DNA from 2 places in the Arthrobacter sp. JUb119 genome. Region 1 is predicted to be linked to the other one. Evidence: predicted binding sites of a transcription regulator. Region 1 holds the regulator's gene; the other holds the start of a gene.
The links. The regulator Rex, encoded in region 1, represses fermentation and respiration genes when NADH is low (regulators of the CRP and FNR family bind a similar motif). The targets are predictions, from matches to a motif close to CTTGTGAANNNNTTCACAAG.

Region 1 (5,107 bases):
TTAGACTAGTACAAAGCGAACGTGAACCTGAACCGCCGATGTTGATCCAAAGTCGTGTAAGTTCATCTTCGCTAAATTAACGCGACGAATAAGAGATCAGCGTCAGGAGAATATCCCGCATGACGGATAAACAGAATTTTGCCGGAGCCCGTTTCATGACTGTGGCCGAAGTGGCCGACATGATGCGCGTTTCCAAAATGACCGTTTATCGGCTGATCCACGCCGGTGATTTGCCTGCTGTTCAGTTCGGTCGCTCCTATCGCGTTCCGGAAAACGCCGTGGAATCATATCTGAATGCCGCGGCCATTGATCCGCAGCACGGTACCGGTTCTTACGGTCGATAGTCCGCGCGATGGTCAGAGCATGACCGAAAAGCGGGTAATCTGTTAAGGAACGTTTAACGTCCGGTCAACCTTGTCCTTGGGCTCGCGCGCAAGCAGGCATTTGGGGTTGACGCATTTATTTAGTTTGTGAGGAACCACTATGGGCTCTGTTATCAAGAAGCGCCGCAAGCGTATGTCGAAGAAGAAGCACCGCAAATTGCTTCGTAAGACCCGCCACCAGCGTCGTAATAAGAAGTAAATCTACTTCTGAGCATTTGCCGCTTGGCAATCATCGCCACCGCTTCACAGTGAAACTGTTGAACGGTGGCGATTGCTTTATCCAAAGCCGCCCAGCGCCGGCCTAAGAGCCGGAACGGCGCAGAATGGACCGTCGCGCCGCCCAGAGCGCACCAAGCACTCCAGCGGCCTTCAGGCCTAGTTTGGCAGCTCGCTGGCCGGTGCGGAAATCGTAGACCTGCCAGCCGCGGCGCTTGGCGTAGGCGCGAAGCCGCGCATCGGGATTGATGCATACGGGGTGTCCCACAGCTTCAAGCAAGGGAACATCATTGTAGGAATCCGAGTATGCCCATGATTTCGACAGCGAGATGCCGCGAGCCTTCGCCAGGGTGCGCACCGCTTGCGCTTTTTCCGCAGCGTGCAGGATCGGGCTGGCCAGCGCTCCGGTGTAGAAACCGTCTTCGCTGGCCACTACAGTGCCCAATGCACCGGTAAGTTCGAGACGTTGCGAGATGACATTCGCCACTTCCAGGGGAGTGGCAGTGACTAGCCAGACTTCACGGCCCACCGTCCGATGCTGGCGAGCAATGGCTACCGTACCGGTCCATAGCTTGGGTTCGATGTATTCGTCATAGATCTCGTTGCCGATCTTCTCGATCTCGGACACCGGGATCCCTCGGACCATCATCAACGCACGGTCGCGAATCTGGTGAATGTCCCCTAGGTGCTCACCGCGCGCGGCGAAGCGCAACTGCTTGAGCGCGAACCAGAGGATTTCGCGGAATTGGAAGAAGCGGCGCTCATGCAGTTTCCGGGCCAGCAGATACAGCGATGCACCGCGCACAAGGGTGTTATCTACATCGAAGAAAGCGGCGACCGTGTCCGGAGCCAGGGCGGAATTCGGGCTGGGGTGATGATCGATGGAAGACATTTGATCCAGTTTATTTCATTGCCAAGTTTAAGGGCGGTTACGGCTCGTGAGATTATAGGCAGGTGAGTACTTTGAATCAGATCCAGCTGTTGGTTCGAGAAGGCTGCCACCTGTGCCAGGCCGCACGCGCAACCGTGGCCGAGGTGACTGGCCGGTTGAATATGGAGTTTTCCGAACTGGATATTGACCAGCACCCTGAATTGCTGGCCAAGCACCACGAGGAAGTGCCGGTTCTGCTGATCAACGGAGAAGTCCGCGACTTCTGGCACATCGACGCACAGCGTCTGGAACGACTACTGAGCAGCTAGCCGCTGCCGAATAAATGAAAATGCGTTGTGCTCTTCAAGAGCACCGAAAAGTGCGGGAGAACGAAGATGTCAGAGCTTGAAGCCCGGGTCCTGCCTGAGGCCACGCTGGCTCGACTGACCCAGTACTTGCGCGCGCTGAACGCCTTGGAAGCCCAGGGCCTGGAACGCACCAGTTCCGGGGTGCTGGCCAAGGAAGCTGGAGTGAACCCCTCCATCCTGCGCAAAGACCTTTCCTGGTTGGGTTCCTACGGAACCCGCGGGGTGGGCTACGTGGTCCGCGAACTGGCAGAACATATCAGCCGCACCCTCGGCCTGAACCAGGACTGGCGTGTGGCCATCCTCGGCGCCGGTAACCTGGGGCGCGCGCTCAGCGGATATGCAGGCTTCAGGACTCGTGGCTTCAACGTCAAGGCGATCCTGGATATCGACCCCGCACTGGTCGGCAGCCCGGTCGGCGAGCTGCACGTGGAAGCGATCGCGGACTTGGCCGCAGTGGTTGAACGCGAAGAAATCAACATCGCTGTTCTGGCAATTCCGGGCGATGCTGCGCAGGACCTGGTCTACGAACTGGCCGCGCTTTCGGTCCGCTCGGTGCTCTCGTTCGCACCGATGCCGCTTCGCGTACCCGCGGGCATGAACCTGCGGCGCGTTGATCTTTCCACTGAATTGCAGATCCTGGCATACCTCGCCGTTCAAGGCTGAAGCCGCGCAGACGAGAAAAGGCGTAGCCGCGTCATCCCTTGGGTGGATGGAGCGGCTACGCCTTTATTGTCCCTGCAGGGCCTCGCGAAGAGGCTCGGCCATGCGTTTAGCGGAAGCCGGCCAGGCGAGCCTGGCGGCGCTGCGCAATGTATTGCGAAGAAGGGCGCAACCAGGCGAAGACCACGCCTGCAATGCCCAACAAGATGCCCACAACGTAGACAGCGTTGATAATTCCGGCTTGAGTGTCAGCGAACATGCTGATCATTGGAACGATAGTCACCAGATTCAGCAGTGAAAGCGCACCGAGGATCGTGGCGATAATTCGCATGGCGCCCACGCCGCGGCCAACGAAGAAGCCCACCAGGAAATACAGGGCCAAGGTGATGATCATGGAGATAATCACGAAGGTCGACATCATGGAATTGACCTGGGCCATGAAGGCCTCAGGGCTTGCCATCATCTGTTCAACCAGTGGATCCTGCTCCATGCCCGGGGTGCTCTGCATCTGGTTCTGGAACTCTTCTTGCACCAGCGACCACTGCTGGCCAATCATGTTGGCCATCATGTTGGAGTTGGTCATCAGCCAGCTGGCGAGGGCACTGAAGATGCCCGCGAGCATGATCAAGCCAAAGGCGATAGCCAAGGTCCGTGGCCGCTCGGTCGGCGGCTGCACGCCGGCGTAACCTCCCTGCTGGGCATACTGGTCGTAGCCCGGTGCCTGCGGTTGCCCGTAAGGATTCGGATTCTGGCCGTACGGGTTCTGGCCGTACGGCGAGGGCTGCTGGCCGTAGGGGTTTTCGCCGTACGGGTTCTGCGATGAACCCTGGCCGGAAGGGCCCGGGTTGTAGGGCTGGCCCGGCTGGTTAGGATCGTTGTCGCTCATGATGCGTCCTTCTGGTCGAACTGTCTTATTGACTAAGCGTAGTGGCAGTCGATTGTGAGCAACCCCTCCGAAAGGATGGTTTTTCCATATGGGATTCCAATGCGTGTCCTGTGAATAGTTGACGGTGGCCACAATATGGCTAATTTGCACCGAATATTTGAGACACTGGAGGCATGCCTTTATCGACCGTCCATTTGTTGCGCCACGGGGAAGTTTTCAACCCTGACCGTATGCTCTACGGCAGGATCCCCGGCTTCGGGCTCTCGGAACTCGGATTCCAGATGGCCGATGGGGCAGGAGAATATTTTGCCAAGCGCCAAGCAGAAGGCGGCAACGTGGTGCGTCTGGTGGCCTCACCGCTCCTGCGAGCCCAGCAGACAGCCGCGCCGACCTCCAATGCTCTGGATCTGCAGGTCCACACCGACGAGCGGGTTATCGAAGCCGGCAACAAGCTGGAAGGGCTGTCCAAGGTTGCGGAGCACCTGCGTCAGCCGAAGTACTGGCCGCTGCTGGTCAACCCGCTGAAGCCTTCATGGGGCGAACCATATGCCCAGCAGGTTGCTCGCATGCGCCTGGCCATGGATGAGCACCGCAAGGCCGCCCTCGCCGAGCACGGCGAAGGAGCGGAAGTCATTATCGTCAGCCACCAGCTGCCGATCTGGGTTACGCGCCGCGCCGCCGAGAAGAAGCCGCTGTGGCACGATCCGCGCCAGCGCGAGTGCACCCTGGCTTCCATCACCAGCTTTGATTTTGAGGGAGACGAATTGGTCTCCGTGCGTTACACCGAACCGTGCCCCGAGCTGCTTGCCGGCGCGGCGAATATCCCTGGAGCCTAAAGCAAAATGACAGATCCTGTGCCTAATCCTCGCCACTTGAGCCGCCGCACCATGTTGCGTTCGCTCATGGTTGCCGCCGCCGTGGTGCCCTTGGCTGCCTGCAGCGGCAAGGAAGATGCGCTGACCGCGCAAGCAAACAGCGGCGACGGCAAGAACTACATCGCTGGCGACGGCGCCGTGGAAGAGTACGAAGTTTCCAAGCGCAGCGAACCGGTTGCCCTCAAGGCCACCACCTACCATGGCACCGATATCGACTTCACGCAGTGGCAGGGCAAGCCCGTAGTCATGAACTTCTGGTATGCCGCCTGCGCTCCGTGCCGCATCGAGGCACCGGATCTGAAGGAAATCGCTGAAGGCTTCGGCGAGAAAGTCGAATTCATTGGCGTCAACGTACGCGATGAAGCCGAAGCGGCGAAGGCCTTCGAGCGCACTTTCGAGATTCCCTATGAGTCGGTACAGGATACCTCCGGGGACATCCAGCTGGCGATGACCAAGTACGTCCCGTTGCAAGCGGTTCCATCCACCTTGGTGCTGGACCGCCAGGGCCGTGTCCGTGCCCGCGTGATCGGTGCCGTAGAGCCTGGCACCCTGAAGTCATTGATCGACTCCGCTCTGACCGAAGAGTTGTGAGCTGATCAGTGACCACTAATCCCTTTGCCGACATCGTCCTGGACGGGTCGTTGCTGCTGGCTGCCCCAGTAGCACTGCTGGCCGGGCTGGTCTCCTTCCTTTCGCCTTGCGTCCTGCCGCTGGTGCCGGGCTACCTCGGTTACGTCACCGGGTTGACTGGTGCGGATCTGAAGGAGCACCGGCGCGGCCGCGTGGTCTCCGGCGTACTGCTCTTTGTCCTGGGATTCTCCGTGGTCTTCATCGCAGCGGGCGTGCTT
Region 2 (5,107 bases), 950 kb from region 1:
GCGGTTGCAGTCAGGATTCTTCGCGTGGCAACGCCGGAGGGGTAGTGGACTGCAAATCCTGATTGGGCTATTTGGCGGTGGTGAACTGGTGGTCTTCCGGCAGCAGGATGTTCAGCGCCAAGCCCTTCTTGTCTTGGACGAGGGACGCTTCCCACTTGGTCTGGACCAGTTCGAGCAATTCTCCAGGGTGTTCCGGTGCGACCGGTTGCTGGACCAGGAAACCGGCGACCTCTCCGCGGGTGTGCTTGGCAAAGTGCGAGACCACCTTCGGGATCCCATTGCGCATCTGGAAGACGTTGACCGCAACGGTGTTGCCATTGGCCGGCTTGTAGGCGGCCGCATAGGTGCTCGATCGCGCGTCAACGATCAGCTGGTCGCCGGCCACCGCATCCAGCACCGGAGCCAGGCGTTTCTTCCACCAGGTGGCCAGCTTGCCCAGCGGCTCGAGCTTGACCGACATGGATAAGCGGTAGGGCGGAATGCGATCGCCGAAACGCACGGCACCCCACAGGGCGGAGACCACGATGATGGATTCATCGGCGCGCCGCTGCGCTGCTTCATCCAGGCTTGCGTAGTCCAGGGCCTCGAAGAGCACGCCCGAGTAGATATCGTGCGCCTTGGCTGCGGGCTCGGTGTGCAGATTGATATTCCGCGCTACTTCCTCGGCCAGCGAGGCTCCGACTCCCAGCAGGTCCATGGCATCTTCGCGTGCTGAGACTTCAGCAAGGGCGTCAAGCACCAGGCGGCGTTCCCCGGAAAGCTCCGGAAAAGACAGGTCCTCGATTTCGAACGGAGAACCTTCGGCGTGGGCGGTCTTGCCTTCGGAAGGCGGCAACAGAATAAGCACGCGTTCCAGCTTATCGGAGTTCACCTGATCTTCTGCCCAGGGCATGTACCCGCAGAGCAGATCTGGCTAGGCTGAACCCACTACCCAGCAGCGCTTCACGCAGAGCAAGGACAGAGCATGCCCCAGCAGAACTCAAGAGCTAGCCAAACTGCCTCCGGGCAGCACTGCGACTTCGATGTGATCGTGATCGGCGCCGGGCCGGCCGGGGAGAACGCCGCCGACTATGCCACCCGGCAGGGCCTGAAGGCGGCCATCGTCGAATCCGAGCTGGTGGGCGGGGAATGCTCGTATTGGGCATGCATGCCTTCCAAGGCCCTGTTGCGCAGCGGCGATGCGCTGCGCGCGGCACGCCGGGTTCCCGGGGCCCGCGAAGCGGTGACTGGTGCGATGGATCCCGAGGCGGTGCTCGCGCGGAGGGACGCCTTCACCAGCAACTGGGATGATGCCGGGCAGGAACGGTGGCTGCGCTCGGCGGGCATCGAGTTGATCCGCGGCCGGGCGCGGCTTTCCGGGCGCGGCCTGGTGCAGGTGGCGGATCGCGAGTACTCGGCCCGGGCCGTAGTCCTGGCCACCGGATCCACTCCAGTTCTGCCTGGGATCGAGGGATTGGCTGAAGCCAGGCCGTGGGGCACCCGGGAGGCCACTGCGGCCAAGGCGATCCCGCCAAGGCTGGCCATCATCGGTGGCGGAGTTGCCGGGGTGGAGCTGGCATTCGCCTTCGCCTCCCTCGGATCCAAGGTCACCATCCTTGCCCGCGGGTCGCTGCTGGGCCGCGAAGAGCCGTTCGCCGGCGAGCTGGTGGCCCAGTCGCTGGCCGAGGCCGGGGTAGTGGTGCACCAGGACACCACTCCGTTGCAGGTCCACCGCGATGAGCACGGGATAGCCGGCCTCCAGCTGCCCGGAGGATCCCTCGTGGAAGCCGAGGAAGTGCTCGTCTCCACCGGGCGGCGGCCGGACATCGGGAACCTGGGACTCGAAGCACTCGGGGTGGACCCGTCCCGGCGGTTGCAGGTCGATGACACGATGCTCGTGGCGGGCGCCGACTGGCTCTACGCCGTGGGAGATGCCAGCGGGCGCAGTCCGCTGACCCACCAGGGCAAGTACCAGGCCAGGGCCGCGGGCGAGGCCATTGCCGCGAGGATCAATGGAACCGGGGTTCTCGATGCGCCCTGGGGCAGGCATGCGGCCACGGCGGACCACCATGCGGTGCCGCGCGTGGTCTTCAGCGATCCGCAGATCGCCGCGGTCGGACTCACCGAACGCCAGGCCCGCGACGCCGGTCTGCAGATTTCGGTTATCGAGCACGATCTGGGTGCGGTGGCCGGGGCGAGCCTGCACGCCGACGGGTATTCCGGGCTGGCCAAGCTGGTGATAGACCAGGCGCGTTCGGTGATCGTCGGCGCCACTTTCGCTGGCCAGGATGCCGCGGAACTGCTGCATGCGGCCACCATTGCGATCGTCGGCGAGGTCAGCCTGGACCGGCTGTGGCATGCGGTCCCCGCCTATCCGACGATCAGCGAAATCTGGTTGCGGTTGCTTGAGGCGCTGCGGTTCGGGTGAACCTGGCTGTGACCGAATCAGCGTTCGGAAGTGGTCTGCAGGCCGCGCCCAACGCATTAGACTGGTAGTGAATGGGATGGCCAGACGGTCGCGTGGCAAGCAATTGCCCCGAGGAACGTCCGGGCTCCGCAGAACAGGGTGGTGGGTAACGCCCACTCGGGGTAACCCGCAGGCTAGTGCCACAGAAAATAGACCGCCAGGTTTTCCTGGTAAGGGTGAAACGGTGGTGTAAGAGACCACCAGCACCCCAAGTGATTGGGGTGGCTAGGTAAACCCCACTCGGAGCAAGGTCAGACAGACTGCGTTATGAGGGCTGTTCGCCCCATGCAGTCGGGTGGACCGCTAGAGGCTGCCGGCAACGGCAGTCGTAGATAGATGACCGTCCCGCTTCGGCGCGACAAAACCCGGCGTATCGGCCATCCCATTCACACTCTTCCTTCCTGCGATTGCGCCGGCATCAGCCCTTAGTGCGCTGGTGAGATGATTCACAGTCCCCGATCCTCAGTTTTTCTGCGCACGGTCTAGAATGGATCATGTACTTACGAGGATGATCCTGTTACCTCGTGCCACCGCAAAAGCAATGGTGCTTCCCACGGTGCCAACCGACTTTATGGATCTGCGAGTCGGCTGAATTGGAAGGATTTTCTGTGACCCAGCAGTCTGTCGTTGCCCAGCAAGAATGGAGCGGGCGCGAAGAGCTCGCCGAGGCCATGATCCCACTGATCGGACGTCTGTACCGCAAGAACAATGTGGTGACCTCCGTCTACGGCCGCAAGCTGATCAACCAGTCCGCCATCGACATCATCAAGGCCCACCGCGTAGTGCGCCGCATCGATGGCGAAGAGCTCGACCTGAACGACACCAAGGCCATCCTGGATGCCATCGAGGCCCTGAACGTCGGTTCGGTAGCAGTTGACCTCGGCCGCGTGAACAAGAAGTTCAAGGAATCCGGTTCCGCTGATCTGAACGCTTTCCTGGCCGATGAATTGGGCGAGAAGGTTGGCCAGGCCGGCGCAACCGACGCTGAACCCCAGGACGTTGTCCTCTACGGCTTCGGCCGCATCGGACGCCTGCTGGCCCGCATCCTGATCGAGCGTGGCGGCTACGGCCTGCGCCTGCGCGCCATCGTGGTCCGCAAGGGCTCGGATGACGACATCGTCAAGCGCGCTTCGCTGCTGCGCCGCGACTCGGTGCACGGCCGCTTCGAAGGCTCGATCACGGTCGACGAGGAAAACAGCACGATCCTCGCCAACGGCACCCTGATCAAGGTCATCTACTCGAATGATCCGACCACCGTCGACTACACCGAGCACGGCATCGACAACGCCATCGTGGTGGACAACACCGGCCGCTGGCGCGATGAGGCCGGACTGTCCCAGCACCTGGCCGCCAAGGGCGTTTCCCGCGTGCTGCTGACCGCACCGGGCAAGGGCGATCTGAAGAACATCGTCCACGGCATCAACGATTCGTGGATCACCGCAGAAGACAAGATCGTCACCGCTGCCTCGTGCACCACCAATGCCATCACCCCAGTGCTCAAGGCCCTGAACGACAAGTTCGGTGTCACCCACGGGCACGTCGAGACCGTTCACTCGTTCACCAACGACCAGAACCTGATCGACAACTTCCACAAGGGCGAGCGCCGCGGCCGTTCGGCAGCGCTGAACATGGTGATCACCGAAACCGGTGCCGCCAAGGCAGTGGCCAAGGCCCTGCCGGAGTTCGAAGGCAAGCTGACCGGCAACGCGATCCGTGTACCGACCCCGGATGTCTCCATGGCGATCTTGAACTTGAACCTGGAGAACGGGACCACCAAGGAAGAGCTCAATGCCTACCTGCGTGAAACCTCGCTGACCTCCAGCCTGCACAAGCAGATCGACTACATCGATTCGCCTGAGGTTGTCTCCACCGACTTCGTCGGCTCGCGCCGCGCCGGCATCGTTGACGGCCTGGCCACTATCGTGTCCGGCAAGAACGCTGTCGTCTACGTTTGGTACGACAACGAGTTCGGCTACTCCTGCCAGGTTGTGCGCGTCATCGAATCGATGGCCGGCACCCACCCGGCTGCAGTGCCTGCAGTGAAGGCTGAAGCCGTCACCGCCTAGGACCTCGCTGCTTGCAGCTGAAGGGACCATCCCAACGCATTGCGCGCTGGGATGGTCCCTTTTGCTATTCCATCCGGGTGGCACGAAGCCCTCCAAAGGACCTTCCGGGTCCAGGGGGCCAACGAGAACCAGTACCTGGCCAGCACCTCTCCAGCAAAGTCCAGGCAGGTCTCGACCTTTGCGCGCATCCGGGCGTGGAGGTCCGCTTGAGCCTGCGCCGTCCCTGCGTCAACGGCGGCTGCAGGTGCGCCGCTTCGCGGGCATCTCTGGACCCCCGCACTGCTAGGCTTTAGGCCATCAAGCATTGGATCGAGGTTGGTTAATGGACAGTACCCGGACGCTGGCGGCGCGCATGGCGAGCCAGCTGCTACTGGAGCCGGCAGAATCCGTACTGCAGGCCGCAGAACACATGCTCGCGTTCCAGTCCCAGGACTTCGCTGCAGGACGCTACGCGCTGGCTCAGCGCTCCGCAGCGCAAGAATCCCGCCAGCAAGTCGATGCGCTCTTCAGCGAAGGCCGGCTCGTGCGGTCATGGACCATGCGGGGCACGCTGCATATCTGCTTGGCCGAAGATGCGCGCTGGATGACTCGCGCA

Region 2: a site for Rex is predicted at 2,880-2,899, ahead of M2368_RS04595 (glyceraldehyde-3-phosphate dehydrogenase). Genes of this name have one in related genera too.

Annotation. Positions count from the first base shown of each region.
Region 1 covers NZ_JANUFE010000001.1:16,320-21,426, forward strand. Annotated here, with positions in the region: gene M2368_RS00075 (helix-turn-helix domain-containing protein) at 120-344, shown strand; gene M2368_RS00080 (30S ribosomal protein bS22) at 484-582, shown strand; gene M2368_RS00085 (HAD family hydrolase) at 685-1,491, opposite strand; gene M2368_RS00090 (glutaredoxin family protein) at 1,554-1,799, shown strand; gene M2368_RS00095 (redox-sensing transcriptional repressor Rex) at 1,827-2,501, shown strand; gene M2368_RS00100 (AI-2E family transporter) at 2,608-3,384, opposite strand; gene M2368_RS00105 (histidine phosphatase family protein) at 3,558-4,220, shown strand; gene M2368_RS00110 (TlpA family protein disulfide reductase) at 4,257-4,850, shown strand; gene M2368_RS00115 (cytochrome c biogenesis CcdA family protein) at 4,859-5,107, shown strand, end outside.
Region 2 covers NZ_JANUFE010000001.1:961,648-966,754, reverse strand. Annotated here, with positions in the region: gene M2368_RS04610 (YaaA family protein) at 68-847, opposite strand; gene M2368_RS04605 (dihydrolipoyl dehydrogenase family protein) at 965-2,407, shown strand; RNA gene rnpB (RNase P RNA component class A) at 2,480-2,835, shown strand; gene M2368_RS04595 (glyceraldehyde-3-phosphate dehydrogenase) at 3,055-4,512, shown strand; gene M2368_RS04590 (winged helix DNA-binding domain-containing protein) at 4,835-5,107, shown strand, end outside.